Regions from separate parts of the Kyrpidia sp. genome, predicted to be linked through region 2. Evidence: riboswitches for the same ligand, from Rfam matches in the RefSeq annotation. Region 2 holds a riboswitch; the other holds the start of a gene.
What was found. Region 2 has a riboswitch for cyclic di-AMP ahead of K6T64_RS01890 (DUF3055 domain-containing protein). Riboswitches for the same ligand answer to the same signal wherever they lie in the genome.

Region 1 (15,245 bases), on a different contig from region 2:
ACACGTCCACTCCACCTTCTTTTCCTGAAATTTGTGTTTGCGATTCTTACAGTATAACGTGACCCAACAGCACACTCAAGATGGCCATCAGAATTGTCATTGGACGTTCGCGGATCTGCCTCAGAGATGGACCGCGAGGATTTGTTTTTCTGTCAATGGTTTTCTGATACTGTATACATGGAGAGATGGTGGGAAAAACGGGAGATGCGGAGGCGGGAATGCGATGACAAGGGTCATTCTGCGAGACGGGCGAGCGGCGGAATTTCGACCCGCTCGGCCCTCAGACCGGGACACGGTGCGGCGTTTGTTTCAAACTGCCTCTCCGGAGAGCCTCTATTTTCGTTTTTTTCACGTGATCCGGGAGGTTCCCGATGAAGTGATCGAGGCCATGGTTTCCGCCGATGGCGTGAACGATGCGACCCTTCTCTGCATGGCCGGGGATCAACCCCTCGGAATCGGCACGTACAACCGCGTGGATGACGAGACCGCCGAGGTGGCGTTCTTGGTGGACGACCATCTGCACGGAAAAGGCATCGGGACGCTCTTATTGGAACACTTGGCGGAAATCGCTTGGCAAAACGGTTTCCGATTTTTTGAGGCCTATGTGCTGTACGATAACGAAAAAATGATGGGCGTTTTTCTGTCCAGCGGCTACGAGATCCGGAGCGAACATCAGTCGGGGGTCGCCCATCTCGTTCTCAAGCTCGCGCATACTGAACGGATCCGAGCCTTGCAGGAAACTCGGGAAAAATTGGCCACCGCTGCTTCCCTCGCCCCCTTTTTTCACCCCACCACTTTAGCGGTGGTGGGAGCATCCAGAGACCCGAAGGGCCTCGGCCATGTTTTGTTCCGGCACATCCTGGAGGGCGGATTCCAGGGAATCGCCTACCCCGTGAACCCCGTGGCTCGCTCTGTAGCCGGGGTGCGGGCGTTTCCCAGTCTGCAGGAGTTGCCTGAACCGGTGGAATTGGCGGTGGTGGCGGTTCCCCCCGACCAGGTTTCTCCGGTGGTGGACGACTGCGTGAAAACTGGAGTTCGGTCGGTGATCATCATCACTTCGGGCCTGCCCGAGGAGGAAGAAAAAGGGGTCCCCACCCCGGCGGAGTTGGCGGCCCGCTTGCGCCGGGCCGGGGCACGACTGCTCGGTCCGAACTCCTTGGGACTGGTGAGCACGGACCCGAACGTGCGGCTCAACGCCAGCTTTGCTCCCCGATTCCCCCGGCGGGGGGCCCTCGCCATCGCCAGCCACTCCGGGGCGCTGGGAATTACCATTTTGGAATATGCCGGCCGTATGGGGATCGGTGTCTCGAGCTTTGCCAGCATGGGGGTCAAGGCGGACGTGTCCGGCAACGATCTACTACAGTACTGGGAAGATGACCCGGAAACCGACATGATCGCCTTGTACCTCGAGTCCTTTGGAAATCCGCGGAAGTTCTCCCGGATCACCCGGCGGATTACCCGCAAGAAACCGATCGTCGCGGTAAAAGGGGCGAGCACCGAGGGCGGGACCGCCGTGTCTTTAACGGGCTCGGTGCTGCCCCGGGCCAGGGACGTGCTCGTGGATGCGCTTTTTCGCCAGGCGGGTATCATCCGGGTCAATACGCTCCAAGAGATGTTCGATGTGACGGCGCTTCTGGCCTCGGCGCCGCTCCCCCGGGGAGACCGGGTGGCCATTGTAACGAACACCGCGGGCGGGGCGGTGATGGCCGTGGATGCCTTGCACAACGAGGGATTGCGGATGGCGGGAACCCCGGTGGATTTGGGGACTGTGGCCCTGGCCGACGGGTATCGCAAAGCCCTGCCGAAGCTGCTGCACGACCCCGCCGTGGACGCCGTTCTGGTACTGTTTACCCCTGTCGGGGTTTCGGATGACCGGGAAGTCGCCCGGGCCTTGGCGGAGGCCCTACGGGAGGCGGCGTCGGACCCGGCGGTAGGCGACTTCACCCCCAAGCCCGTCGTGGCCAATTTTCTCATGACCGAAGACAATTTTGTCCACGCCATCGACGCCGGTGTCCAGCGGATTCCGGTGTACCCTTTTCCGGAACAGGCGGTACGGGCTTTGGCCAAGGTGGCCGCGTATGGGGCCTATCGGCAAAAACCGGTGGGGCGGATCCCGGATTTGGAAGGGGCGGACACGGGCCGGGCCCGGCAGATCATCCGCGGGCATCGACCGGATGCGGCGGAGAGGGCCCGGGTGGTGGAATGGATGCCCCGGGAGCTTTGCAATGAGGTGCTTGATGCCATGGGGATCCGGCGGAGTGTGGGGGTGGCCGGGGCGGCGATGTGGTTTTCTGTGACGGCGGAGTTGGACCCGCTGTTTGGCATGATCTTATTTGTCGGTTCGCCCTCCGCCCGCACGGTGCGGATCACGCCCCTCACAGATCTCGATGTCCAGGACCTGTTGACGACGGTGGCCGGCCCCGACGGGCCCCCGGCGGACTCCCCGGCCCGTCACGCGGCGGCGGACATTATCCTTCGGGTCTCCCGCTTGGTGGAAGAAGTCTACGAGATCACCAAAGTGGCATTGACAGATGTCGGCGTGTCCGAAGATGGATGCTGGATTGGCGACTGCCAAATCGCGGTGGGAAGACGTCAAGACGCGGTGGGTGGCCAGGCCGGTTGACACTCTGGTTCGATGCCGTACCGACGGCAGATTCCCCACAGGGTGTCCCCCCGCCTGACGATGTCTATCTCCACCCAGATCCCTCTTTCCCTTCAGTTCCGGCCATTTCGATCTCGTTCCAACACAGCCTATTCCAGGGAAAAAGGCTGGGTGCCTGCCTCGAACGGGTGAATGATCCCCTTGGTCAAGGCGAAGACTACCATCGGAGTAAAAAACCTACAAGGGGGACCGCCGATGACCCGTTTTAACGAAAAAGATGTAGAGCAATTCCTGGCCTACGTCAAAACTGAACTGCGGCGCGTCGAAACGGCTGCCGGCACTCTTGCCATGATTGAGCGGAACCACCACCAGCGCTTAAGCGACTATGACGACGTCGTACTCAGGGATATCGCCGTGGAAGAAGATAGTGCCGCTAAACGCCTCGGGGCCATCAAAGAGATGTGTCTCGCTGCCTGTCAGCGAATCGACGACCTCCTCCAAGGCCACGTTCGTCCAGAGGCTGTCGCTGCCGGGGAGGGGAGGGAGGAACGTGCTCCGGTTCATTGAGAATTGGATGCGTTCCATCGTCAATGAAATGGTCGACAAGGCCCTGACCCGAATTGTGCGGGATCAGTACACAGAGAACCTTTTTGAAATGGTTCCCGTCACAGGAAAGATGGGCCCAGTATCCATGGCGGAAACGGCCATGCGGGCCACCCAGGGTGCAGCCCCTTCCCGCCCCCTCGGCAGTCCGGTGCATTTTTCGCCTTGGGAAAAATTAATTTTTAACCCGGTTCATTTGACACGCCTCCCGACTCCGGAAGAGGTGGGAATCGAGACGGCGACGGTGATTGGTCCGGCGGCCAGGTATCCCCTCACCCTGTCCATTCCCATTGTGATCGCGGCGATGTCCTTTGGAGGCGCCTTGAGTAAGCGGGCAAAAATCGCTCTGGCCAAAGCGGCCTCCCAGATCGGCACCGCGACCAACACCGGCGAGGCGGGGCTCCTTGAAGAGGAGCGGGAAGCGGCGGACCTGCTGATCGGCCAATTCAACCGGGGCGGATGGATGAACCGACCCGAACAGTACAGACGCCTGGATGCCGTTGAGATTCAACTGGGACAGGGAGCCCAGGGGTCGGCCTCCCAAAGGACGGCAGCCCACAATATTGGGGAGGATTACCGGCGGGTCTTTGGCCTGGCCGAGGGGCAATCCGCCGTCATCCACTCCCGACTGCCCGGAGTTGACCGGCCTGAAGATTTTGTGGCCCTCGTGCAGCGCCTCCGGGCTGAGACCGGGGTTCCGGTGGGGCTCAAAATCGCCGCCACCCATCATCTCGAAGAAGAGATGCAGATCGCCCTGGAAGCCGGGGTGGATTTTATCACCATCGACGGGGCCGAAGGAGGCACTCACGGAGGGTCGCCGACCCTGCAGGACGATGTGGGTTTGCCGACTTTGTTTGCCGTTTCCCGGGCTGCGGATGTCCTGGTGCAAAAAAAGGTCCGGGGTCGAGTGAGTTTGCTGGCGGCTGGAGGTCTCATCACCCCCGGGCAGATGCTCAAAGCGCTGGCCCTGGGAGCGGATGCGGTCTACGTGGGAACGGCGCCCCTTTTTGCCATGGTGTCAGACCAGATGGTGGAAACCCTGCCTTTTGAGCCGCCCACCAGTCTGGTGATTTATACAGGCAAGCTGACCGATCAACTGGATGTGGACAAAGGGGCTCACAATGTCGTCCGGTTTTTGCACGCCTGTATGCACGAGATGGAGAGTGTGGTGCAATCCCTGGGGAAGACGGCGGTGGCCGATGTGGGCAAATCGGACCTCACGGCCCTCGACCCCTTTGTGGCTTGGGCGGCGGGCGTATCCTGGGGCTGGGTGTCCCCCCAGCGCCAGGCTGGATTGTTTGGGGCCCGAACGGTGGAGGGGGCGCCTTGTTTCCCCGCACGGCCTCCACTACAATGGGAAGGAGCGCAAACCGGTCCGGCACCGGGAGGGTTGCAGTAACGGGAGTGGGGGGAGAGGAGTATGCTGCGGGTTTTTGTCATCCTCGGGAGTATTGGAGCTTTCCTCTCGGTGGCGCTGGGAGCGTTCGGCGCCCACGGGCTTCGCGGGAAGATTTCTGACGCCATGTTATCGATTTACCAGACGGGGGTCCATTATCAGTTTCTTCACTCACTGGCCCTGATCCTGGTGGCGATTCTGTCCGAACGGCTGTATGCGACAGGTCTTGTCGCGGGAGCGGGAATCTTGTTTGTGGTGGGGATCGTGTTGTTTTCCGGAAGCCTGTACGCCCTGACCTTGAGTGGTGTTTCCTCCTTGGGTTTCATCACTCCCTTTGGGGGACTCGCCTTTTTGGCGGGCTGGATTCTGCTGATTCTGGCGGCGATTCGGGGAGCCTGAATGGCGCCTGGCACCACCAAAAATCCCCGGGACGGGCGACTCGCCCGTCCCGGGGACCCAACAACATTGCAGGGCCGGCCCCCGGCTGATTTTAGGCTTTGGTCGCCACGGCCAGGACTTGATCCAGGAGGACGGCTTCCGGGACAGCGCCTTCGATGGAGTCCAGGTCGTTGATGACCGTCTTTGGCACGCCGTATACGTCGAAGCGGTTTGCCCAGTCGGGGAACTCCGTAGCCTCGATCATGTGACCGCGGATATGGGCGTTCTCGAAGGCAAACTGATGGGCCAGGTGTACGGCGCTCGGGCAGTACGGACAGGTCGGGGTGACGAAGACGTTCAAGGTCACGTCTTGGTCGATGGTGGCCAGTTTGGTTTTGGTCTCTGCTTTCAGGCCCGAGTCGCCCCGGGAGATCATGAGGATCGCTTCGAGGAAGGCGGCGAACTCGTAGCCTGCCGGAGCGCCGTAGAAGCGAATCCCGTAATCCTGTCCGGATCCGCCGAGGATGGCCAGAGTGGGCGCTTTGTCGACCCCGATCTCCTTCGCCTTGTCTTCGTCGGTGTACAGGTTGAACACTTCCAGGGTGAGCTTGTCGGACAGGTCGGCGACTTCCTGCAACAGATCTTTGATCTGCGGGCAGGTCGGGCAGTCAATGGACGACTCAAAGAAGCGCAGAACGACAGGTTCGGTCATCGCGGAGAACCGCTCCCGAATCTTTTGCCGATCTTTTTCCGGAATCATCACAGTTACGCACCTCCGTATGCACTCCGCATTGATGCGGTGTACCCGTAAGGGTATTATCCGCTTTTAGTGGCCAGGTGTCAAGGCGACGGGTACCATCTATCTTTCAGTATGCACGTTCCGCACCAAAATCACCAGAGGGTGAGACCACATAATTTCTCCGAACCAAGGTGGCCGGGCTCCGACCAAGGAGGGATTGTATTGACAAAGATCCAGTCGCCGTTTGAAGACTATGTCCGTCGCATCCAACATTTTCAGGAGGCGCTGTCCCTCATGGCTTGGGATCTGCGGACCGGGGCGCCGAAAAAGGGGGTGGAAGCCCGGGCGGAGGCCATCGGGACCTTGTCGGACGAGGTGTTCGGCCTGATGACCTCGTCGCGAATGGGAGAGTTTCTCGAAGCGTTGGAGGCGAGGGCCTATGGGCTAGACGGGAGAACCGCCGCCCTCGTTCGGGAGTGTCGCCGGGAATACGACCGCAACCGGCGCATTCCCCGGGAGCGATACCGAGCTTTTGTCGTGCTGACGGCGAAGGCGGAGTCCGCTTGGGAAGATGCCAGGAATCGGAATGATTTTGCCCTCCTTCAACCGTATCTCGAGGAAATCGTTGCGATGACCCGGGAGTTCGCCGGATACTGGGGCTACGAGAAGGACCCCTACGATCCCCTCCTCGACCTCTACGAACCGGGGGTGCGCACAGCCGAGATCGACCCGCTGTTCGCGACGCTGAGAGAAGCCACCGTCGCCCTGGTGGGGGAGATCGCCGAGTCTGGGCGAAGGCCCGATCCCGGGGTTTTCGCTCGTCCGGTACCGGTCGAGACCCAGCAGAGAATCTGTCGATGGGCGCTCAAGACCATCGGGTATGATTTTGACCGGGGGCGCCTCGATGAAACGGCCCACCCCTTTCAGATCACGTTGAATGCCGGAGATGTGCGGGTAACCACGAAGTATATCGTCGAGGATTTTCGCAGTGCGTTGTTCAGTGCGTTTCACGAGGGTGGTCACGCGCTTTACGAGCAGGGGATCGATCCGGACCTAGCGGGAACCCCCCTTTACGCCGGAGCATCCCTCGGGGTCCATGAGTCCCAGTCGAGGTTTTGGGAGAATGTCGTGGGCCGCAGCCGGGCCTTCTGGGAGCACTATTATGGCGAACTGACAAAGAGGCTGGGTCCGGCGTGGAATGATTTGGATATTGAGACGTTCTATGCGGGAATCAACGATGTCCGTCCCTCTCCCATTCGTACCGAGGCGGATGAGGTCACCTACAACCTTCATATTCTCTTACGCTATGAATTGGAACGGGCTCTGATCTCCGGGGATTTGAAGGTGGCCGATCTGCCGGAGGCCTGGAGGGAAAAGACCCGGGCGCTTTTGGGGTTCGAACCGAACCGGGACGCCGACGGTGTTTTGCAGGACGTGCACTGGGCGTCAGGGAGCTTTGGTTATTTTCCGACTTACACATTGCGAAACGTGTATGCGGCGCAATTCTGGGAGGCCATGGATCGGGACCTGGGCGGCTTCGACCGGCGGCTGGCCGAAGGGGATGTGGCGGCCGTGCGGGAGTGGTTGAGGGAAAAAGTTCACCGGCCCGGGAGGGAGCTGCAACCTCACGAGGTGTTAAAGAGGGCGACGGGCACCGACCGGCCGGCCGCCGAGCCCCTCCTCCGGTACTGGCGTGAGAAATTTGGCCCTCTGTACGGGCTATGACAGGGGAGCTTTGGGGATCATGCAGGTCAAAACGCTCATGGACGCCCTTCCCCGGGATACAGTACAATGAGGGCGCGGAGGGGTCGGAGCAGGTTGGAATCCGCCCCCTGCGCCGTGAGTATGCCTGGGGGGGCCTGAGGGTGCGACGAAATCCCGTACGAACGGAGCTGCGGATCCGGCGGGTACCGCCGAATCCGACCCGACGTTGGCTGAAATATGCCGCGAACACGATCACGGCCGCCAATCTGTCCCTCGGGCTGTTGTCGGTACTGTTGTCGTCCATGCATTTGTTTCACTGGGCTGCCGTGGCGTTGATGGTGGCGGTGCTGTTTGACCGCCTGGACGGCTCCACGGCCCGGCGGTTGGGGATTGCAAGCGATTTTGGCCGGGAGCTGGATAGTCTGAGCGACCTGGTGTCTTTCGGGGTGGCCCCGGCGCTCTTGGTGTATACCCAGGTGTACATGGAACATCTGCCGCTAGTGGGTGGGGCGTTGTCCATGGTTTATGTGCTCTGCGGCGCACTGCGGTTGGCTCGGTACAATGTGCAACGGTTCAGCGGGGGCTTTCTCGGGGTGCCCATTACGTTTGCCGGCGGTGTGCTCGGGTTGCTCAGTTTCGTCTCGAGGGATGTACACCTTCTCGGGTTTGCGGCGGCTGAGATTCTCTTGTCTGCGCTCATGGTGAGCAAGATTCCAATTAAGAAATTCTAAGGGATGAGACGCGATCGGAGGGAGCGGGCTTGAAAGTCTTGGTGACCGGGGGGATCGCCGGTCTGGGTCGAGCCGTGGCTGAGCGATTGGCCCGGCGCGGCCATGACGTGGTGGTGACCTACCGGCGGGATCGCGCCGAGGTGGGAGAGCAGTCCGACGGAGGTCTCAAAAAGACGCGGAGTCTTGGTGGTGTGCGGGCGGTTCAATGTGACGCAGGGTCCAGGCAACAAGTGGATCGGTGGTTGAGCCGGGAACACGATTTTGACTGCTGGATTCACGCGGTTGGACCGTTTCGGGTCAAACGGACGCCTCTGGCGGACACCGCAGCCGGGGAGTGGGAGGAGCTCGTCGCCGGCAACTTACATAGCGCGTACTGGCACGCCCGTTGGCTGATTCCCCACATGCGGGGAAATCATTTTGGGCGGGTCATTACCTTTGGGTATCCCCAGATCGAGGGCGGGATGCCTTGGGAAGGGCGGGGGGCGTACGCTGGCGCCAAGGCGGGGTTGCTTTCGTTTACCCGGACTTTGGCCGCGGAAGAAGCCCCCTACGGGATCACGGTCAACATGGTGTGTCCCGGAGATATCCGAGATCCATTTAAAGAAGGGGCGATCGTCGACGCCAGAAACCAGGCGGGTTTGTCCACGGTAGGTTCTACACCCGCCGGTCGACCCGCCACTGGAGAAGACGTGGCCCGGGTGGTTGAGTTTTTGTGTCATCCAGATTCGGACATGGTTACCGGGAGTGTGATTTACGTGACCGGAGGGGTGCAGTATTTTCCCTTCACGTATTGATGGGGCCAAATGGTGTCGATGGTGGATATTTTTGGAGGAGCGCCGGGATTCACTTTTGCGAACGTGATTTTCGTGACGGTGGGGTGGGATGATCAGCGGGTCCAAACAACGTATGATAAACCGATGGCCCAAAGGGGACGGGAGAAGTGCGGCCGCGGTGCCGGATGGCGGTCCGCACCCCCTGTAAACTGAGCCCAAGTACGAGTCCTGCGAGCAACCAAAGCCACGGTTTGCGGTGGGTCATTCCTCTCCCTCCGGTTGGATATCGTGAGTGCAAGGATGGCGGTTGACTGAGCATATATTGTGCAGAGCTGCAGAATTTATTTGAAGGGCGCCGATGAGCGCGTCACGCCGTGGTGTCGGCGGAATTTTCAACAGAAACCGGCGTTGCTGTTTGTGCGGGATTGGCATACAATAATGATGTGCCCCGGGGGGGTCATGATGCGCTGAGTTCCGGACAACGGAAGCGGGGGACCCAGGACTTTGGGGTGAATCCGGCCAAGGCCGGTAGGGTGGCTCTCGACCCGAACCCGTCAGCTAACCCCGTAAGCGAAAGGAGAGTGGGTGGGTGTTGCAGGAAAGGGTCAAGGACCCGAGGTGTGTTCGGGTGTCGATCCGGCTGGGGGACGGACATGTTCCGTGGATCCGGCTCAATGAGAGGCGATTCGAATTGCCTTTTGGGTCGATCCGCTTAGTGGCGCGTTTAGTCGGTGTGAATTTGAGAAACAACCCCGACCTGCGGGAAGTGGAGGTCGGGAATCCCCACGGCTTGCGGGGGAAAGCCGACATCGGCTCCGTCATTGAGGCGCTTCGCGAAGTGATCCTGGCCAGCGGTCGATCCATGGAGTTTTCCGCCATGTTGGGCGTCTAGGGCGAGAACGGCGCCGATTCGGATACAAGCGAGACAGAATCGGGGAGGCACGTAAAAGGGACCGCTTGCTGGCGGTCCTTTTTATAAGGGATCACCTCGGCGAAAGAGGGAGAGGGTCGACATGAACCACGTCCGGTTCCATGCCATCACGGGGGATCCAATTCTATACATCGATCACCGACGGAAACCCAATGGCTACATCGATGGGCATTGTCCTTTCTGTCATCCCTCTGAATCGATTAAACAGGTTTATCCTGTGGGGGATGACGCCATCAGTGTGTGGGATAATCTATACCCGGTAGTGCCGGAAGGGATGGCCCAGGAATTGGTGGTGGAGAGCCGGGTGCACGACCGGATGCTCGGCCAACATTCTGCAGAGGCCATTGCCGTGCTGCTGTGGGTCATCCGTGAGCGGATGAAACATTTATACGACCACCCCGGGGTCGTATACGTATCCATGTTTCGCAACTGGGGAAGACAATCGGGGGGTACACAACCGCATCCCCACAGTCAATTATACGCTCTGCCCTTTGTCCCTCCGGCCATCGAGCGGGAGCGGGAGGGGTTTCAAAGGCTGCATCGGGCGGGTTGTTGTCCGATCTGTCGCGAGATCGACGGGATGGTTCCCGAACGCCTGGTGGCCGAGAATGAATGGGCGATGGCCTTTGCCCCTTACGCCTCGATGCACCCTTTTGAAATGTGGGTGACTCCCCGGCGCCACGTGGGGGCTTTCGAATCGATACCTGACGATGTCCTTACGGGTATGGCGGCGGTATTGCACCAGGCGGTGGGGGCACTGGAGAAGGCTATTGATGGACGGGCATACAACATTATTTTGTGTCACGACCGGGACGAGGATTATCACCTTCGCTTCTTGGTGTTTGCGCGGATTTTCACTTCCTCGGGATTTGTCATTGGAACCGGGGCGGGGATCAACGGGCTGGATCCCGAACGGGCCGTCGCTTTGCTTCGAGGCGTTTGATTTACGATACTCGGGTATGGTAAGATAGCGCCGAAGGTGGTGAACCGGTTGCACGGGTACGCCGATGTCAAGGACGAGCTGATCCAGCGTCTCCGCCGAATTGAAGGACAGGTGCGCGGGGTTCAGAAAATGATTGAAGACGATCGGTACTGCGTAGATATTCTCACCCAGTTGGCGGCCATTCGAGCGGCTGCCAACAAAGTCGCACTGACGGTGCTTGAAGCGCACACCCGTGGGTGTGTAACCCGGGCCATTCAGTCGAACGGCGGGGAGGAAGCCATCACGGAACTGATGGAAGCCGTTGAGTTCTTTACGAAATAAATTTTTGGGTGGAGGTCGGAAGCAAGTTGGAGACAAAAGTCCTGCATATAAAAGGTATGTCCTGTAGTCATTGTGTACACGCCGTGAAGTCGGCCTTGTCTGCCTTGGCCGGAGTTCACGAGGTGGATGTGGATCTTGATAAGGGTAAGGCATTGGTGAAGTTCGACGGATCCAAGGTGGGAGAACCTCAATTCCGCGAAGCCATCGAAGAGGCCGGGTACGAATTGACGGGTATGTCGGACCACTAACAGCGCCGACCCAAAACTTCACAAAACCTCAATTGTAGATCGGGGAGGAATGGCGAAAGGAGGACCCGGGGTGGTGCGAGAAAGTCGTCGGTGGGTGCAAGGGCTGATCCTCGTGGCGGTGCTGATCCTCGCTGCAGGATGGGTGCATCGAGGGCTCGGCGGCCACCCTTCGCCCAACCCCGGGGACTGGTTCACTCACCTGAGGGGTTTTGGTTATATGGCCTGGGGGGCGGCGGCCGCATTGGTCGTCGCCCACGCTGTTTTTCCGTACGTCCCCTTCGTGGTCCTGGCCGGGGCGAATGTTGCTTTGTTTGGCGCGCTTCCGGGTTTTTTGATCAATTGGCTAGGTATCGCCGCAGGAGCGTCGCTGTTGTTCTGGCTCAGCCGCGGGATTTTGCGCGGGTGGGTCCGGCGCAGGTGGAGGGATAATCCCCTCGCCGAGCGCCTGGACCGGGCAGCGGCCTCCAAAGGATGGATTTTGGTGGCGCTCACCCGGTTGGTTCCGGTCATCCCGTCATCGGCCATCGATGGGCTGGCGGGAATCTCTGGAATGATGTATCGGTCGTTTCTTGTGGGGACATTGCTCGGGACTTTTCCTATGATTGCCGTCGAGTCTTTTTTTGGAGGAGCTTTTTGGAGACCGGAGGGCGTTGTATGGTCAAGGGCTCTCCTCGGTGGAGTGGCTTGGCTGGTTTTGGTTGCGGGAGGGCTCTGGATGGGCCGGTCGGTTTTTACACCCGGTAAAACACGGGACTCCCGGAATGGGCCCCGAACCTGAGACTGGAGTGAAGGCTCAGTTCTTTTGGGTGGGCCGGTCCCCGGTCATTGTCTAGATCGTGCCTTTTTTCACAAAAGCGCGGGTTTCCTAAGGATGAACCTCTGGGTTGCGGGGCATATTGGATGCCAGGAGGTGAATCCGCGTGGAACAGGACCGCATCAAGGAATTGGAACGAGAGAAGGAGTCTCTGCTCGATCAGTGGATGTGGGCGGATCGGGCCGAGCGGGTCAGGATTCTGATTCGTCGGATGGAACTGCAGGATATGTTGGAAGACTTACAACAAACGACGGGTGGATGAAGGTACCGGGCTGAAGCGGGGTTTCTCCGCCTCGATCGTCGTTGACACAGGAAACGCCGTGGGGATCCCATGGCGTTTTTCACGTACGACAATTCCCTCGGTTATGATACACTGGTTCGCACAGAGACCTCTCTCCGTCGACGGTTTCCCGGGTGGGACGCGACGAGGAAAAGGGGGAAATGTCGTGCTACGGGTGGCACTGATAGCCCCTTAACGGCACAGACTCATGAACCGGACATCACCGCTCTGCTCCGGGTGTGCGATGTTACAATGTGCCCTTAGTCACCAATGTGGCCACAGCGGAATTGGTTCTTCGGGTCCTGTTTGAACATCAATCATCGAGCTGAAGGGCGGATGTCCAGAACGCTTCACCCACCGATTCCCGGGTTCGGGTCACGGCCACCTGCAACTCGGTCGCGGTTCGCTCGTGCCAAGCGCGAACAGAAGTGATCCACCGCCGGGCGTCTTCTTTCGCTTCCGCTGCAGCCATGCGCTGGACGGCTTCCCCGGCCAGGCGGTCGTGTTCTGCCGCTTTGTGCATGCTGTGAACGGCAATGGCGACGACGGTGGCGTGGTGATCTCCGGCTAAGATGCGGCGGACGCTTCCTTTCGCCGTGATCCGGTGATAGGAACTCTCATAAATCTCCCGATAAAACTCATCGAAACCCGGCAGGTCCTTCGTCACGGCGAAAAGTTTCATCTGTCGACTGACGGAGCAGAGCACGGCGAGAGCATATTCGCTCGCCGTCAGATGGTCCAGTACCCGGGTAAAGACGACATGTTCCACGTGGGGGTGTTGAGGCAAGGGTTCCATGGTGGGGCCACTCCTTTCCTGCGTTTCATGTCGGCACTGTAGCCTATGCAAACCGGGCATCTGTTGACTCCCTGGATTAGCTCGTCAATGTGCGGGTTAAGCTAGGTGTGTGACCGCGTTTTATGGAGGGGGATAGCCGTGAAGCCGCGCACAGAACAATCGGTCGATCGCCGGGATTATCGATTCTCGCAGCTTCCGCCTCATGTGTTGGAGGAGTTGCAAACTTTTGAGGCCAAGCTTTCCTCAGAGCTGGGGAAAGAAGTGATTCTGATTTGTTACGACGATCCACGGTGAAGGTCGGGCGGCGGCCGCCTGGGACGCGATCCCCTTTCGGGGCGCGGGTCCCAGGCGGCCTGTTTGCTCTCTACCGTCCGCCCAAGATCAAGAGGAGTTTTGAACAGCCATACAAAGGCGTAAAGGAATCGTTAACCGCCTACTGTAACGCAGGAGCCAAGGCGGGGGCTGGGACCACAGCCCCATGATACTTTTGTTCGATAAACTGTTTTACGTCGTCTGAAGTGAGGGCTTGGGCCAGCTTGACCAACTCCGGTCTCTTTTCATCCCCTTTGCGGACCACGAGGACGTTCGCGTACGGCGAATCGGCGCTCTCCAAAAAGATGGCGTCTTTGGTGGGATTGAGGTTGGCCTGTAGGGCGTAGTTGGTGTTGATGACCGCTGCCGTGACGTCGTCCAAAGCCCGGGGGAGCATGGCCGCATCCAACTCCCGGATGGTTAAATTGCCCGGCTTTTGTACAATGTCTCGAACGGTGGCCGTGACCCCGGCTCCTGGTTTCAGTTGAATGACTCCCGCCTTAGCCAATAATGCCAAGGCCCGGCCGCCGTTTGTGGCGTCGTTGGGAATGGCCACCGTCCCCCCCTGGCTTTTCAAGTCGTCCACAGATTTGATTTTCTTGGAATAAATCCCCATGGGTTCAATGTGGACTTTGGCGATCCACTGCAAGTCCGTTCCTTTTTGCTGGTTGAAATTGTCGAGATAAGGAATGTGTTGAAAATAATTGGCGTCTAGCTGTTTGTCCACCAATTGCGGGTTGAGCTGGGCGTAATCTGAAAAGGTCACGACTTCTAGCTTAATCCCTTCCTTGGCCAATGTTGGCTTGACATGTTCCAAAATCTCGGCGTGGGGGACGGCCGTCGCTCCAACTTTGATAACTTTTTCCCCGCCCCCCTGTTGGCCGGTGTCGCTGGGTGAACCCGATGTTCCGGAAGATCCGCACGCGGTTAAGGCTAGGGCCAAGGCGACGGTCAGAAACGGCAAAGCTCTTTTCAACTTTTTCACGGTGAAAGACCCCCTTTGTTTGGATACAGACCTTATGATCTAACGGCGGGTGAAACGAAGGACCAGGCGATCTCCGCCCCATTGCAGAAACTGGACAAAAACGACGAGGAGGGCGGTGGTCAGCAGCATGACACCGGTGTCGAACCGCTGATATCCGTATCGGACCGCCAGGTCCCCGAGCCCTCCGCCGCCGATGGCGCCGGCCATAGCCGAGTAGCCGATGAGGTTCACGGCGGTAATGGTGATGCCCGCCAAGAGCCCTGGCCGGGCTTCGGGAAGGAGGACCTTCCAGATGATCTGGCCGGTGCGGGCTCCCATAGCCTGGGCCGCCTCGATGACTCCCCGGTCGACTTCCCGCAGGGAAGTCTCCACGAGCCGGGCGAAAAATGGGGCCGCCGAGGCCACCAGGGGCGGGATGGCGGCGGTGACGCCGATGGATGTGCCCACCAGCAGCCGGGTGAACGGGATCATAAGGATGAGCAGGATGATGAATGGTATCGAACGAACGATATTCACCACCGCCCCTACGATCCGGTACAAACCGGGCATCGGTTTGAGGTGTCCAGGTCCCGCGACGACGAGAAAAATCCCCACGGGCCCACCCAGCAGGACCGAGAACAATACCGACAGTCCAATCATGTAGACCGTATCGAGGGATGCTTGTCCGATTTCACCCCATAGCCCCGGAT
Region 2 (15,245 bases):
GCCACTCCCGGACGGGGAACCGCCCGGGCAGCGCCGGCAATACGAGTTTCGCCCCGGCCTGTACCTCTTTTTGTCGAGAACGGTCTGCCCCGCCCAAACGCCATCGCCCGCACTTGAGCCCAGGGGTTGGGAGTGCCGCCGCTAGGGCGAATTCCCTTCCCGGCCGGGCGGTTTGAAGCTTCCCCGACACCGGCTTTTTTCGGGGAAAACGTAGGGGCCGAAACCATCGCGGACGACGAGCCGTCGAGAAGCTCCGAAGGTGCTTCGCGAAAGACATCTTTAAGCCCGCGCACGCAGGTTTCGAGGTCGGAAAACTGCAAGGCCGGGTCCTGGGAGACTGCCCGCAACCACCAATGGCCAAAGGCCTGAATCCAAAGTGGCGGGATTTGGCCATTTAAGCTTTCCTCAAGCACTTCCCACTGCAAAGGGGCATCCGGGTTTCCGGTCGCCAGCCGCACAGCCGTATGGGCCAGCTCCCGGGGGAGAGAGTTGTTCCCCGCCCCCAGTCCGTAAAACACAACCCCTCCTTCCGGCCGAAGCCAAATCCAGCGGGGGTCCAGGGACACGCCCCGAAGGCCGGCCCGATTCCACTCTACAGCCGCCTCTCCGAGTTGCGCCAATCTCGACAACCACGTTTCGGTACTCCCCGACGCAGACTTCCACGCCCGCCAAAAGGGTTGTCCCGCCACGCGCCCGTACACCACGTACACCGTCCCGGCGTCTAGACCCACATCATAGATATCCGGCCGGGAAGGCCAACTCCCGCCTGCGGCCGCGCGAATATCCCGCAGCAGATTCTCCCGGTCTTCGTCGGGCATTCCGGGAAACACCGCCAGAGCCACCGGGCGGTGAAGCGAACGATCCCACCCCAGGTGCAATTGCCCTTTTTGCGTCGATCCGACCATCTCCTGAGATTCGTATCGCTCGCCCCAGACAAGATTCACCATGGGGTTCCCCCTCCCACTGATCATCCATCCCTATCTTACTGGTATTCGAAGGTCGAGGTTATTTTCGGGCCGTCCAGCCGCCGGTCACCCACCCACCTATTCCTTTTCTTCGACAAACGGTGAAAATCGTGATACACATAATAGTATAGTCCCAACCGGGCTCAAGGAGGGTGCGACCATTGCCAAAAACGCTGTTCGACAAAATTTGGGAACGCCACGTGGTGGACGCGGAACCGGGGAAACCGGCTCTCTTGTACATTGACCTGCACCTCGTCCACGAGGTGACATCCCCGCAGGCTTTTGAAGGACTCCGTCTCGCCGGGCGGCGGGTTCGACGGCCGGATTTGACTTTCGCTGTGGTGGATCACAACGTGCCGACCACCGATCGAAGCCTGCCCATCGCCGACCCCATCGCCGCCGAGCAGATCCGAACCCTCGAAAAGAATTGCCAGGAATTTGGCATTCGCCTGTGGAATCTGCACGATGCCGAGCAAGGCATCGTCCATGTAATCGGACCTGAACTCGGCTTGACGCTGCCCGGGAAGACGATCGTTTGTGGAGACAGCCACACTTCCACTCACGGGGCTTTCGGAGCCCTGGCCTTCGGAATCGGGACCAGCGAAGTGGAGCACGTCCTGGCCACAGGGTGTCTGCCCCAAAACAAACCCCGCACCACCGAGGTGCGGTTGGTGGGCCATCGTCAGCGAGGGGTATCCGCCAAAGACGTTATCCTCGCCCTCATCGCCAAGTACGGCACCGATTTTGCCACCGGTACCGTGATTGAGTATCGGGGCGAGGCGATTCGAGACATGTCTATGGAAGAGCGAATGACGATATGCAACATGTCGATCGAAGCCGGCGCCCGGGCAGGACTGATCGCCCCGGATGAAACCACGTTCAATTATATCCGTGGCCGCCGATTCGCTCCCCGGGGTGAGGCGTGGGACGCCGCCCTGCGGGATTGGAGGGAATTGTACACGGACCCCGGAGCGTCCTTTGATCAATCGGTGGAGCTGGATGTCTCGTCCTTAGCCCCCCAAGTCACGTGGGGTACGAATCCCGGAATGGGAACGGACGTGACCGGGGTCGTTCCGAGCCCGGAAGACTTTGAAGATGAAAGCCGCCGCCGGGCGGTGGAGCGGGCCCTGGAGTACATGGATTTGAAACCGGGAACCCCCATCACATCCATCCAAATCGACCGGGTGTTTATCGGCTCGTGCACGAACAGCCGGATTGAGGATTTGCGGGCGGCCGCCCGGATCGTGAAAGGGCACAAAGTGGCCCCCCATGTGAAAGCCATGGTGGTCCCGGGCTCAGGACTCGTCAAACAGCAAGCGGAAAAGGAAGGTTTGGACGTCATTTTCAAAGAAGCGGGCTTTGAATGGCGAGAGGCGGGTTGCAGCATGTGCCTCGGCATGAATCCGGATATTCTACAGCCCGGAGAACGGTGCGCGTCCACGTCCAACCGGAATTTTGAAGGACGCCAAGGCCGAGGCGGCCGAACTCACCTGGTCGGTCCGGAGATGGCAGCGGCCGCGGCTGTGGCCGGCCATTTTGTCGATGTGCGGAATTGGTCATAATTCCAATCTGAAACCAAAAGGGAAGGCGGGAGAATATGGAGCCGTTTGTTCGCCATGAGGGCCTGGTCCTGCCCTTGGACCGGGTGAACGTGGACACCGACCAGATCATTCCCAAACAGTTTCTGAAACGCATCCAGAGGACGGGATTCGGTCAATTCCTGTTTTACGACTGGCGGTTCCGGGAGGATGGATCCCCGGACCCGGAGTTCATCCTCAATCAGCCGGAGTATCGGGAGGCGTCGATCCTTTTGGCCCGGGACAATTTTGGCTGCGGGTCTTCCCGGGAGCACGCCCCTTGGGCGCTGAAGGATTACGGGTTTCGGGTGATTATCGCCCCTTCCTTCGCTGATATTTTTTATAATAATTGCTTCAAAAACGGTCTGTTGCCGCTGGTTCTTCCCGGTGAGGCCGTGAACCACCTGTTTGACGAGGCGGGGCGGATGCCGGGCGGCTATCGGTTGACGGTGGATCTGGAATCCCAGGAGGTGCGGGACAACCGGGGGTGGCGGATGAGGTTCGAAATCGATCCCTTCCGGCGGGAATCGCTGCTCAAGGGGTTGGACGACATCGGTATGACTTTGGAGAAAGAGGATCGAATCGCCCGGTATGAGCGAGGGATGCCCGGGTATTTGATTCCGCGGGAAGCCTGACTGGCGGCACAAAAAGGCCCGGGGAGCCATTGCTCGCGGGCTTCGGCGCCCCGGCACCTCGTCTGTGCCCCAGCTTATTGGTAGGCGGGTTGTACCGGGCCCGCCTGCTGGCCGATCGGCTGGTAGGTGTGCAGCAAAGTTTGGGCGGTCTTGTCCAGCAGGGTGGGCACTTGGTACCACCCTTTTTGATTCATGAACAAGAAGGTTTCGTACGCTTGTTGGGCACAGGTGACCGCTCCGTTCACCATCATCTGGCGCAAGTTGGGGTCGGCGCACTCCAGGGCGGCCTGCATATGATTGCGGGCGGAGTTTTTGTGGGCGGACAGCACCGCACCGGCAATCTGCTGATCATTGAAAGACGTCACCCCGGTCTGGGGAGATACCGGAGAGGGCTGACGAAGCCCGTAGGCGATTTGCTGGGGCTGCGCCAAGCGCATATCCGGCTGATGGGGTGTTGCCGCTTTATAGGTATGCGTATAGTTGACCATTTCATTGTAGGCCGCCACCGCTGATTGGATGTGGCGCTCGATCATTTGCCTCAGACTCTGATCCTGGCACTGACGGGCATAAAAAGAAAAATGTTCAATCTGCGACCGGGTTTCATTGAGGATTTCATGGGTCTCCATAGCTTCGTGGGCACCGTAGGGCATGTGGATTCCTCCTTGGCTGAGATCTTGTTCCTCCCGTAGCATGGCATGGAAAGGAAGCCTTTATGCACGCCATGTCGGACTCGCCCCCCGGTGCCCGAAACCGCCTGCCTCACCGCACCGCTTCCTCGGTCTCTTCGTCAAACAAGTGAATTTTTGACAGGTCCGGTGCCACCTTCAGCCGCTGCCCCGGCTCCGCTTTCAAGGACGGATCCACCCGCACCGTCAAAGCCTGATCCCCGTGGCTCACGTAAAGATAGGTTTCCGCACCGGTGGGCTCCACCACTTCCACGTTGACCTCAAATCCCGCATCGTTTTCTGAAGTGGCGGGATGCAAATGTTCCGGCCGAACCCCCAGAACCACCCGGGGGCCAACCCCCTTCCGTTTCACCGCATCCGCCAAGGGGCCGGGCAGGGCAATCCGGATGTCTCCGGCCGTAAAAACAACCTGGCCGTCCTCTTCGCCCCATCGACCGGATACCATATTCATCGCGGGTGAACCGATAAAGCCGGCCACAAACAAATTCGCTGGGGAGTGATAAATCTTCTCCGGCGAGTCCACCTGCTGGATCACGCCATCTTTCATCACGGCGATCCGGTCCCCCATGGTCATCGCTTCCGTTTGGTCGTGGGTCACGTAAATCGTCGTGGTCTCGAGACGGCGGTGCAGACGGCTGATCTCCGCCCGCATTTGAACCCGCAGCTTAGCGTCGAGATTGGAAAGCGGCTCGTCCATCAAAAAGACCTGGGGATCGCGGACAATGGCTCTTCCCAGTGCAACCCGCTGCCGTTGCCCCCCGGACAGGGCCTTGGGTTTCCGGTCCAGGAGGTGGTCGATACCCAAGGTTTTCGCCGCTTCCCGAACCCGTTGATCGATCTCGGCTTTCGGAACCTTTCTCAATTTCAATCCGAAGGCCATGTTGTCAAAAACCGTCATGTGCGGGTACAGGGCATAATTCTGAAACACCATGGCAATATCCCGATCTTTCGGCGGCACGTCATTGACCAGGCGGTCCCCGATATACAGCTCGCCGGAGCTGACCTCCTCCAACCCCGCGACCATGCGCAGGGTAGTGGATTTCCCACAACCAGACGGCCCCACCAGCACCATGAACTCCCCATCGGGAATCTCTAAATTCAGCTCATGCACCACCACATGCTGACCGAAAGATTTGATAACATTTTTAAACGTCACACCCGCCACGCCTTCTCGCCCCTTCCCATCGATTTTCGCATCAGGATGAGCATACCGGGCGACCGGCGAGACGTCATCGTCCATCTTTCACGAAATTCTTCGGCATGATCAACAAGGCGATTGGGCAACCTGCCCGAATCGATGGAGAACCAGCGCCGTGTACAATTGCAGAGCCCCGTCGAAACGCCGGGGATCCAGTCCCGTGCACTCTTGAATGCGGTCCAGTCGATACATCAAGGTGTTGCGATGGACGAACAGGGCCCTGGCAGCCTCACTGATGTTTAAGTGGTGTTCGACCATGGCCCGTACCGTTTCTTCTATAAAGGCGTATTGCTGCAACGCGTCCTTCAATACGCCCCGGCTATAGCGCAAGGCTTCGGTCCTGGGAAAAGCAGCCAGAAACCGCTCCCAGGCCAGGTCCTCATACCGGTAGACGCGCCGACCCGGGCGCAGGACCCGGCCCAGCACCAGAGCTTCTTCGGCCTCCCGGCGCCGGAGCGGCCAATCGAGCCATCCCTCGGTGAGCCGTCCCACCCCCACCGAGAACGGGACCAAAAGTTCGGCTTCTAAGTTATCCACCCACTCCAACCACGGCTGAATGGCCCGCCCGCGCTGGTTTTTATCTTCGTTCCCGCGGCTGCCGATTTCCGTTTTTCGGGCCGCCCAGACCCTCGCTCCCTCCACCGCCGCCAAGGCGCCCCGCCGGCCATCCGCCATGGCCAGGACCACCTGGGACCAACCTTCCGGTGGAACGCCATGGCATTCGATGAGCCCGATTTCCCAACCCCGGCCTTCGGGATCATCCCCGCCTTGAAGCAGCGTTCTCACCCAATCGCCGGCTCCCCGAATCGGCAACCCTCGCGCCCCCCTTGTGGAATGTCATGCCGGAGGCCCCATCTGCAACAGGAGGCTGTGAGTCCCCCAGGAGGCCACGGCCAGAAACGCCGCGAGTCCAAAATAAAGAACGCCATAACCGATCCGCGAGGAGACCGGGATCCAGATGTCGGGCTGATTGCGCATGCGCCAAAACTCCAAAAAGCCAAAGATCAGGATGAGAAACAAGATCAGATTCGGCCTCGTCACTGCGATCGCCGCCGCCACCGCCAGTCCTGCGCCCCACAACTTGCGATGAACCGCCCGGACCACCCTCCCGCCGTCCAGGGGATAGACAGGTAAAAGGTTGAACAGGTTGACGAAGAATCCCACGTAGGACAAAAACAGCATCAAGATTGAACCCGTCCACCCATACCATAACCAGCAGATCGCCGCCCCCACGGTGCCCGCGATCGGCCCAGCGATCCCGACAAAAGCGTCCTCCCGGGGATCGGCGAATTGCGTACGCAGGCGGATAAATGCCCCCAAAAACGGAATGAAATAAGGGAGGGACGCCTCGCCTCCCTTTATGCGGATCGCCACCACGTGACCCATCTCGTGCACAAACAGTAACAACACGAATCCGATGGCAAAAGGCCACCCCAGAAATACAGCGTAGGCCACGATGGTCAGGAGCATCGTTAAAACCGGCCCCTTGGCCAGAGCCAACAGTTTAACGAGCGCCCACAATTTCGCCCCGAATTTCCCAAGAATCAGAGCGATGGCCGCAAATATGCCGGCCGTTCGCCGTTTCATGAACAGACTCATCCTTTCCGCGGGCGCGAACCACCCACGCTACCAGTATACCATCCCCTTTCTTGTCACGGCAGTCTGCCCTCTTGAATCAACTTTCGCTGGCGGTCGAGTAAGAAGCGGAGGAGAGTGTCAAGATGCCGCTCGTCCACATGCAAAAACGTGCAGGCAATCCGGCTTCTAGAAGCCAGCAGCGGCTCCACCCGCACCACCCTCGCCCGAACCGGCAGCTGCAAAGCGGGCAACTCCAGAGTCAGTTCCAACTCATCTCCTGGCTTGAGGTTCGCCTGGGCAATGAACAAGCAGCCGTTGCCACTGAGATTCACACATCGCCCCTTGTGATCGTCCCATGTTACGGGCACATCCACCGGGACCCGAAAATACTGCCGACGCCGCTCTCGCTCCCAGCGCTGGGGCATCTCCAACTCCAATAGCTCGGCTTTCCCGTGAACCCGGCCGGTGACCCGGGTCGTGGCCACATAACAGTCCCCCTTCCGGGGAAAAATTCGCACCCGGATCTCCGTCTGGTTTTTCAATCCAGCCACATTGGGCCACAGGACCCAAAATTTATTGTCCTGGATATCGTACACCACCGATTCGAACTGCACCGTCTCTTCGCCTGCCTGATATTCCCCGTGAACTTTAAACCCTGGTTTGATCAAGAAAAATTCCTCCCGCAGTGCCCCCCTGGCTCGTTGATCCATATTCTTTGATTGAACTATTCATCAACGAAGCCGGGAATTCCTCTCGGGCTTCGCCAAAAATTCCCCCATCAAAGCAAAAAGCCGAGCGCCTCGCCCGGCTTCTGCCAACCATTCGATCTGATTTCGCACTGCCGGCCCCCAGAACGGGGCCGAACAGGCACTCGACAAAGTTAAACCTCCTCTGGCCCGGTGGGCGAATTCAAGCCACTAGCCGTTCCGGTTGCCCGAGAGCCTCACATACGGCGCTCAGAAATTGTGCCGCTGGACCGCCATCCACCGCCCGATGGTCGAAGGTCAGGCTAAGGGGCAGTCTTTGCCTTTGTACAATCCCCTGATCGCTCAAAACAAGATACGGCTCCGCCCGGCCCACACCCAGCAGACCCACCTCTGGCGGGTTGAGAATTGGTGTGAAGAACTGTACCCCGTAAGTCCCCAGATTGGACACCGTAAAGGTTCCCCCGGTCATCTCTTGGTGCGTTAATCTCCCGGCCCGGGCCTTTTCTGCCAGACAGGCGGCTTCCCGGTGAAGCTCCTCTAAAGTGAGCCGATCGGCGTCGACGATCACCGGCACCAGCAGTCCCTGGTCAGTGTCCACAGCAACCCCGAGATTGACCCGGGACTGGCGCGCCGGGCCGTCGTCTGTCCAGTGCGCGTTGATATCCGGGTGATCCCTCAGCGCCAGTACCACCGCTCTTAGCACCCAATCGTTTAGCGACGCCTCCGGCGCCCACCGCTTTCGCCACTCCATGAGCCGGGTGATGTCCGCCCAGGCCATCTCCGTCAATTGGGCGGAACCCTGGAGACTTTCCATCATCCTTCGGGCGATGGTCCGCCTCACCCCCCACCCCGGGCCCTGAGCCAGCCGGGACGAAGATGAGACCGCCTCCCCAATTGCAACCTGACGCACCTGCACCCTTTCGGCATCGGCCACCGTCGGCGCCCGATGGCCGGTATCCGGGGCCCCGTCCGGCCCCTCTTCACGCCCCACCGCAGCGGCCCGGCGGACATCGTCTTCCGTGGGGCGGCCGCCGGGCCCAGTCCCTGCAATGGCAGCCAAATCCACCCCCAGTTCCCGGGCCAATCGACGAACACGGGGCGAAGCGGGCACGAAGCTCGGCTCCGGCTTTTCCTGCACCTTCTCCGGGGGCACCGGCGCTTCGGCCGTCCCCGAAAACGAAGGGGCCATACCGGTCTCGCCCGCCGATGCCGCCTCGTCAACCACTGCCAGCACTTCCCCCACGGCCACCGTCTCGCCCCGCCGTTTAAGAATCTTGGTCACCACCCCGTCCACCGGGGCGGTTACTTCACTCACGGCTTTCTCGGTCTGGACTTCCACCAGGACATCCCCGGCTTTGACAGAGGCTCCTTCTTGAACGTGCCAAAACACCACCACACTGTCGTATCCTTCCTCGCTGGTTTTCGGCATTCGTACTTCCATGTCTAGTCCTCCCAATGAGGTGATGAATCGGCTACGCCTCCCGAATCAATTCCCGGGCCGCCCGCTCAATGGCGTCAACCCCGGGGAGCACGAAATCCTCTAAGGGGTCACTGTAAGGAATGGGGACATCCGGGATCGCCAATCGCCGAACGGGGGCCTCCAGTTCGTACAATGCCCGCTCAGCCACCGTCGCCGCCACTTCTGCCGTCATCCCATACGACAGGTAGTCTTCGTCCACGACGAGCAGGCGGTGGGTTTTCTTGACCGACTGCACCAAGGTGTCCCGGTCCAAGGGGGCAAGAGAACGCAGATCCACGACCTCCGCCTCGATTCCGTCGGCCGCCAGCCGCCCGGCCGCCCGAACGGCGTAATGGGTCATCATTTGAACACCCACGATGGTCAGATCTCGGCCCTCCCGCACCACCTTCGCCTTCCCCAAAGGCACCGTGTAGGGTTCGGCGGGCACTTCGCCTTCCGATTCTGGAATGGGGTCCATCCACCCCAGCCCTTGCAAAGATTTGTGAAACATGAACAGCACCGGATTGTCGTCCCGGATGGCCGAGATCATCATTCCTTTGATATCATAGGGCGTTGACGGGGCCACTACTTTCAAGCCCGGAAGGTGCGCAAAAGTCGCGTATAACGTTTGGGAATGTTGGGCAGCGTCGTTATAACCGCCCCCCACCGCCGTCATCAACACCATCGGAACTTTAACATTCCCGCCTGACATGTAATGGATCTTGGCCATATGGTTATAGATCTGGTCCATGCACACCCCGAAAAAGTCCACGAACATCAGCTCGGCGATGGGCCGCATCCCCTCTACCGCGGCACCGATAGCCGCCCCGATGAAGCCAGTCTCAGAAATGGGCGTGTCCCTCACTCGATCCGGGCCAAAGCGGGTGAACAGCCCTTCGGTGGACCCGAAGATCCCCCCGTATTTCCCAACATCTTCCCCCATGACGAACACCCGGGAATCCCGCTCCATTTCCTGAGCGATGGCCTCCGCCAACGCCTTTGACCCCGTCAACCTTCTGCCAGTCGTGGCCGTCAACTTCGATCCCTCCTCATTCTTTCTCAACCCGTCGCGCCAAACAACAAATACCCTTCTCCGGGGGCGGGCCGATCCTCGACCTTTTAGCCTTCCGAGGTCTTCGCGAATACGTCTTCGAGAGCCTCTTCCCCCCGGGGCCAGGCGCTGTCCCGGGCAAAAGTGTAGGCCTCATCCACTTCCCGCTTCGCCTGGGCCTCCCACCCGGCCAACTCTTCTTCCCCGGCGATCCCCTGCTCGACCATGTACCGTCTTAACCGCTCGATGGGGTCTTTTTGCCTCAAATGACTCACTTCGTCCTTTTCCCGGTACACTTCCGGATCGCCCTGAAAATGACCGAGATACCGATACGTTTCGATCTCGATGAGGGTAGGGCCCTCCCCGCGCCGCGCCCGGGCCACCGCTTCTTCAGAGACCCGGTACATTTCTAAGGGATCATTGTCTTTGACCAGGGCCCCGGGTATCCCATAGGCGGCGGCACGAACGGCATTATTGGCCACAGCCGTCGATTTCGATTTTGGCACTGAAATGCCGTAGGCATTGTCTTCGATCACCACAATCACCGGCAACTTCCAAAGAGCCGCGAGATTTAACGACTCATGAAAAGCCCCAGAATTCGCCGCTCCCTCCCCGGCAAAAGCCACCGCCACCCAGTCAGTGTTGTTCATTTTGTTGCTGAGGGCCGCCCCCACCGCCTGGGGCATCCCCGCCCCCACGATCCCGCTGCAGGAAAATTTCACCGTGGGATCGAACAGATGCATGTGCCCGCCCTTTCCTTTTCCAAGCCCGGTCTCCCGCCCGAACATCTCCGCGGTCATGCGCTTCAGATCGACCCCTTTGGCAATGGCGTGGTGATGAGGCCGATGCGGGGCGGTCACCGTGTCGTCCTTACGCAGGTGCGCACAAATCCCCACGGCTGCCGGTTCTTGACCCGCCGCCAGATGCATTTCTCCGGGCACCGTCCCGGCTCCGATGTTAAACACGGGCATCTTACCTTCGGTGTACACCTTCACCATCGTTTCCTCAAAATACCGGATTTTGACCATCGTCTCGTACATCCACGTCAGCTTGTCCGCAGGAATGGCCACCCGGGCTCCCCCCTTGTGGAAAAATCAACACCTTCCTCAACATATGCAAAAAACATGCCGGCCTATGCGCCGGCTGACCAATCGTCAAAATTCGCCTGAGATCCCCCGGAATTTTGCCCGTAAAACCTTCTGTCTGACCGCTTCCGGGAATGGCCCATGCAACGTCTCACCTGTCCCATCCTGTTCCGCCTTGTTTCAACCACCGGTACAGGGTGCTTCGGGAAACCCCCAGCCGCCGGGCGGCGGCGGACACATTGCCGCGGGTGTTCTGAAGGGCATCTGCCACTGCCTCTTTGCGACTGGGGATATTCCTTCCGGGCATGGCCCCGGTTTTATTTTCAGCGTCCAAAAATGAAGTCAACCCCTCGGGGCCGATGATCCGCGAATCATCAAAAACTGATGCACAAACCATAACATTTCGTAGTTCACGTATATTCCCTCGCCACGGGTAGTCCTGGAGCAGGCGCAATGCTGCGGGATTCAATTTTTTGCCCGTACCGGTCGTATCCAGCAAATATTGCGCTAAATCAGGGATGTCCTCCTTCCGCTCCCGCAGCGGCGGAACGTGAATCGGAAGGACATGAAGGCGGTGAAACAAATCTTCCCGAAACGCCCCCTGGCGAACGAGTAACCCAAGATCCCGGTGTGTAGCAGAAACCAGCCGGACATCCACCCGGATCTCCTCCCGGCCGCCAATCGGTCGAACCGCCTTTTCTTCAAGGACTCGAAGCAGGGCGAGCTGCATTTGTGGAGGCATCTCCCCAACCTCGTCTAGGAACAAAGTTCCTCCTTCAGCAAGCCGAAAAGCCCCGGGATATCCCCCTTTTTTGGCACCGGTGAAAGCCCCCTCCTCGTGGCCAAACAATTCACTTTCCAGGAGATGTTCAGGCATCGCCCCGCAGTTGAGGGCCACAAAAGGGCCACCTCTTCGGCCGCTTCTCCGGTGGATCCACCGCGCAAGAAGTTCTTTTCCCGTCCCCGTCTCTCCCAAGAGGCACACCGGATAATCCACCCGGGCCGCCCGTTCCGCCAAGTCGATACACCTACGGAAGGATGCGCTTTTGCCGATCATCCCCTCAAAATCAACTCCTCCTTCCTGGGTCTCCACCGCTTCGTCCCCCTGTTGGGGCATCCGAGCAATGACGTCCTCCACGTGGGCTCCCATGGTCGCCACGACGCCGAGGAGATAGGGGTGGGCCGATTCCAGCGGGCCAGATAAATTCAACACACCAAAAACGTTCCCCTTCGGGTCGCGGAGAGGCACGGCGGCGCAACACCAGGGGTGTGTCGCCACCACGTAATGCTCGTACCCCGCCACGTAGACAGCGTTTCCGACCTCCAGCGCCGTTCCGATCGCATTGGTGCCCACCGCCGCCTCCGACCAGTCAGCCCCCGGAACAAACTGGATCTCCCGTGCCCTTCGAAGGGTGTCCGGATGCCCGATCTCGCTCAGGATTCGTCCATCCGCATCACAGAATAAAGCGACCATCCGCTGCTCCATCAATAAACCATGAATTTTATGTACCAAGGATTCAACTTCTCGAATCACGTCAGCATATTTGTGACGCTGCAACTCTAAATCCTCTGGCTCCAGCACAATGTCTCCGCGGTCCCGGTATGGATCCACCCCGTAGCGCCGACTCCGCACCCACGATTCGGACACGTCCCTGGATATGCGGTGGGCATCCAGCGTCCCCTCCCGCACAAACCTTTTCCAGGTCCGATACAAAAAGGGCATCTCCATCCTCCCCGTCCCCCCGTTCCGTTCCACCGGACTCATCCCCGGCACAATTGCTCGGCCTCCAAGAACAAAAAATCCTCCGGATGCTTTTTGGCGGCCCCGGCACCGGACGACCACGTCCGCCGTCCGACGGGCCAACCCGGCATCCCGGAGGCCATTGATGAGGCGATACTGAAACCGAACCAACGAGATCGACGTTGAGCCATCGGAAGTTGACATCGTGGGCAAATGGTGGTCAACACACAGGATAAGCATAAGGAGAGAAATCGCGCCCGTAGAAAAGGGCACGCACAAGCCTGCATCAGAATTGCTCGCCTCGTGGCGGATAGGACAAAACGCTCGTGAGGTAATGGCCCAATTCGGTGGCCGTTTCGCCGTCGTCAATTCCAAAATGCTGGGCCACCCGCTGCGGATCTTCGGCGTCGTGGGCATCCATGATGCTCGCCCGCCCGGTTTGTAGGCACATCACAATGCTCTTGCCCATAAAATGTTGGGAATACGTCACTGCCAGATCGAATCGCGTGCCGGCCACATCCAACGTGGCAAAATGAGTTCGGGTATCTTCCGTTTCTGAAAACAAAACGTGCTCACCCATTCCTCGATCCCCCCTTGTCAATGTCTGATGCGCGGAAGGTACCCGACGTTTTGCACGCCTTTGACTTTGCCATAGCGTGTGGCAATCCGGCGCGCCTCATACACGGTACTGCTTCGCGAACGGAGACGCCACGGGGTGGTGGGGAGCCGCAGGGACACAAAAACCCCGCCTATGAGAAGTCCTTGGCCAGGCGGGGCTTTCGCCACCGCTCCCTCCAACGCTTGCGAAGTTAGCTGACGGGTTCGGGTGGAGAGCTCACCCTACCGAGCGGATGAAACATTCTCAAATCTTCTGAGAACAGCTCGCCCGGATTCACCCCACACATGGGTCCTCCGCTTCCACTGGACATGGAACTCAGCGTCTCCGTTTTAACCATCATACATGAAAAAGGGAATTTTGGCAATGAGCGATTCGTTCACAATACGTTCACACAAGGAGGAATCGTCATGCATCCGATACCCGCAGTCCTTCTCTCCCTGGCCGTCGCCCTCGGGGCAGGCTGGTTCCTCGGAGTGCCCTTATGGATTGCCCTCATGATCGGCGCAGGTTCCATTGCCGGGGCCGCCGTCCTTCGCTCCGTCTACCACGGAGTCGAACGCCGCTTCCGGAGCCTCAACCGGCGGTGATTGCCAGGAGCCGGCCAAGCCGGCTCCCCGCCCTCAGCCGTTGCTCAAATGGCGGACATCCTCCAATACCTGCTCCATGTGTCCCTCCACCTTCACCCGAGGATAGATCTTGCGGATCACCCCATCGCCGTCGATGAGGAAGGTGGTTCGTTCGATCCCCATGGATTTCTTCCCGTAGCGGGTTTTCTCCTTGTACACACCGTAAGCCGTAGAAACTGCTGCGTCCTCGTCGGACAACAGCGGGAAGGGAAGCTGATATTTCTCCGCAAACTTTTTGTGAGAACTCGGGGAATCGGTGCTCACCCCGAGGATGACGGCGCCAACTTCGGAAAAAACCTCATGAAGATCGCGAAATCCACAGGCCTCTTTCGTACACCCCGGCGTATTGTCCCGGGGATAAAAGTACAGTACCACCGGTTTTCCGCGAAAATCCGCCAGGCTCATCGTCTCGCCCGTCCCGGTGGGAAGTGTAAAATCCGGTGCCTTCTGACCTTCCTCCACCATCTGGATCCCCTCCATCTCCCCTCCCCGCACTCCTGAGCCCATCCGTTCTGAGCCCGGGCGGGGATGACATCTCACTCGCACCCGCAACTCGGTGTCCAGGCTTTTTCACTGCCAGAATACCATAATTCCCATTCAGATACACGCCGCTCCCTTGCCCCCCGGCCCCGAGTCTCCTACAATGGGGACGAACCCAATGATGCTGATTGATTAAGGAGAGTGCATCATGCCTTCAATTCTTGTCCCATGGATGTTTTTCCAGGGGTTGTCCGACGACCCAGCCGTCGCGGCAGCCGAAGACTGGATAGAAACCAAAAACCCCGAGGTTGCAGCGCCCTGGTTCCGCGCTCTCCTCCACTTTGCCGCGGAAGAAGATCCTATCCCCCTCCCCGCCACCGTCTCCCTATGGCAATCGTACCTCCTTCACCGGCTGTTCTTTTCGACCTTCCCGTCTCCGGATGAGGGGAAAGAATGGCGTCGGGCGCTTCAAGGTGGCCTCGCGGCAGATCTGAGGCGACTGCGCCCTTTGTACCATTTGGATCCCGCTCCGCTCCTCGAATCTTTAGGCCTTAGGCCAGAGGTCTTGTCTCCGGACTTTACTTCGGCTGCCTCGACCGCCCGGGGGGACACCCTGTTAAATCAGTGGCTCAGCGACCGGTTGACCGAGGTGGCCCGGTCTCTGGAGACGACGGAAGACTGGGCGGACCTCGCCGATCTGTTCACCCGGGCATTCCGAAGCATGGGCAGCGGCCCGGCCGCTCGGCACTGGGTATTTAAATGGGAAGGGCCGAGCCGGAGGCTGGTCCCCGTCATCGAGCCCGATCCCATCACCTTGGCAGATCTGGTCGGATATGAG

Region 1: another riboswitch for cyclic di-AMP. It lies ahead of K6T64_RS08925 (hypothetical protein); the one in region 2 lies ahead of K6T64_RS01890 (DUF3055 domain-containing protein).

What each region holds. Positions count from the first base shown of each region.
Region 1 is NZ_JAILZZ010000020.1:10,950-26,194, reverse strand. It holds gene K6T64_RS08965 (bifunctional acetate--CoA ligase family protein/GNAT family N-acetyltransferase) at 224-2,623, shown strand; gene K6T64_RS08960 (hypothetical protein) at 2,858-3,169, shown strand; gene K6T64_RS08955 (FMN-binding glutamate synthase family protein) at 3,153-4,604, shown strand; gene K6T64_RS08950 (DUF423 domain-containing protein) at 4,626-5,000, shown strand; gene pdo (protein disulfide oxidoreductase) at 5,092-5,739, opposite strand; gene K6T64_RS08940 (carboxypeptidase M32) at 5,941-7,443, shown strand; gene pssA (CDP-diacylglycerol--serine O-phosphatidyltransferase) at 7,584-8,153, shown strand; gene K6T64_RS08930 (SDR family oxidoreductase) at 8,183-8,947, shown strand; cyclic di-AMP (ydaO/yuaA leader) riboswitch at 9,382-9,515, shown strand; gene K6T64_RS08925 (hypothetical protein) at 9,516-9,818, shown strand; gene K6T64_RS08920 (galactose-1-phosphate uridylyltransferase) at 9,940-10,800, shown strand; gene K6T64_RS08915 (metal-sensitive transcriptional regulator) at 10,849-11,121, shown strand; gene K6T64_RS08910 (heavy-metal-associated domain-containing protein) at 11,148-11,369, shown strand; gene K6T64_RS08905 (TVP38/TMEM64 family protein) at 11,440-12,147, shown strand; gene K6T64_RS08900 (hypothetical protein) at 12,290-12,445, shown strand; gene K6T64_RS08895 (hypothetical protein) at 12,777-13,259, opposite strand; gene K6T64_RS08890 (hypothetical protein) at 13,398-13,553, shown strand; gene K6T64_RS08885 (MetQ/NlpA family ABC transporter substrate-binding protein) at 13,693-14,556, opposite strand; gene K6T64_RS08880 (methionine ABC transporter permease) at 14,596-15,245, opposite strand, start outside; gene K6T64_RS08875 (methionine ABC transporter ATP-binding protein) at 15,227-15,245, opposite strand, start outside.
Region 2 is NZ_JAILZZ010000002.1:81,995-97,239, reverse strand. It holds gene K6T64_RS01950 (PASTA domain-containing protein) at 1-944, opposite strand, end outside; gene leuC (3-isopropylmalate dehydratase large subunit) at 1,127-2,527, shown strand; gene leuD (3-isopropylmalate dehydratase small subunit) at 2,563-3,177, shown strand; gene K6T64_RS01935 (spore coat protein) at 3,252-3,827, opposite strand; gene K6T64_RS01930 (ABC transporter ATP-binding protein) at 3,937-5,028, opposite strand; gene K6T64_RS01925 (PucR family transcriptional regulator) at 5,128-5,874, opposite strand; gene K6T64_RS01920 (site-2 protease family protein) at 5,899-6,648, opposite strand; gene K6T64_RS01915 (flagellar brake protein) at 6,714-7,307, opposite strand; gene K6T64_RS01910 (dihydrolipoamide acetyltransferase family protein) at 7,549-8,787, opposite strand; gene K6T64_RS01905 (alpha-ketoacid dehydrogenase subunit beta) at 8,819-9,841, opposite strand; gene K6T64_RS01900 (thiamine pyrophosphate-dependent dehydrogenase E1 component subunit alpha) at 9,925-10,926, opposite strand; gene K6T64_RS01895 (sigma-54-dependent Fis family transcriptional regulator) at 11,093-12,706, opposite strand; gene K6T64_RS01890 (DUF3055 domain-containing protein) at 12,969-13,262, opposite strand; cyclic di-AMP (ydaO/yuaA leader) riboswitch at 13,466-13,632, opposite strand; gene K6T64_RS01885 (hypothetical protein) at 13,709-13,888, shown strand; gene bcp (thioredoxin-dependent thiol peroxidase) at 13,922-14,392, opposite strand; gene K6T64_RS01875 (ATP-binding protein) at 14,616-15,245, shown strand, end outside.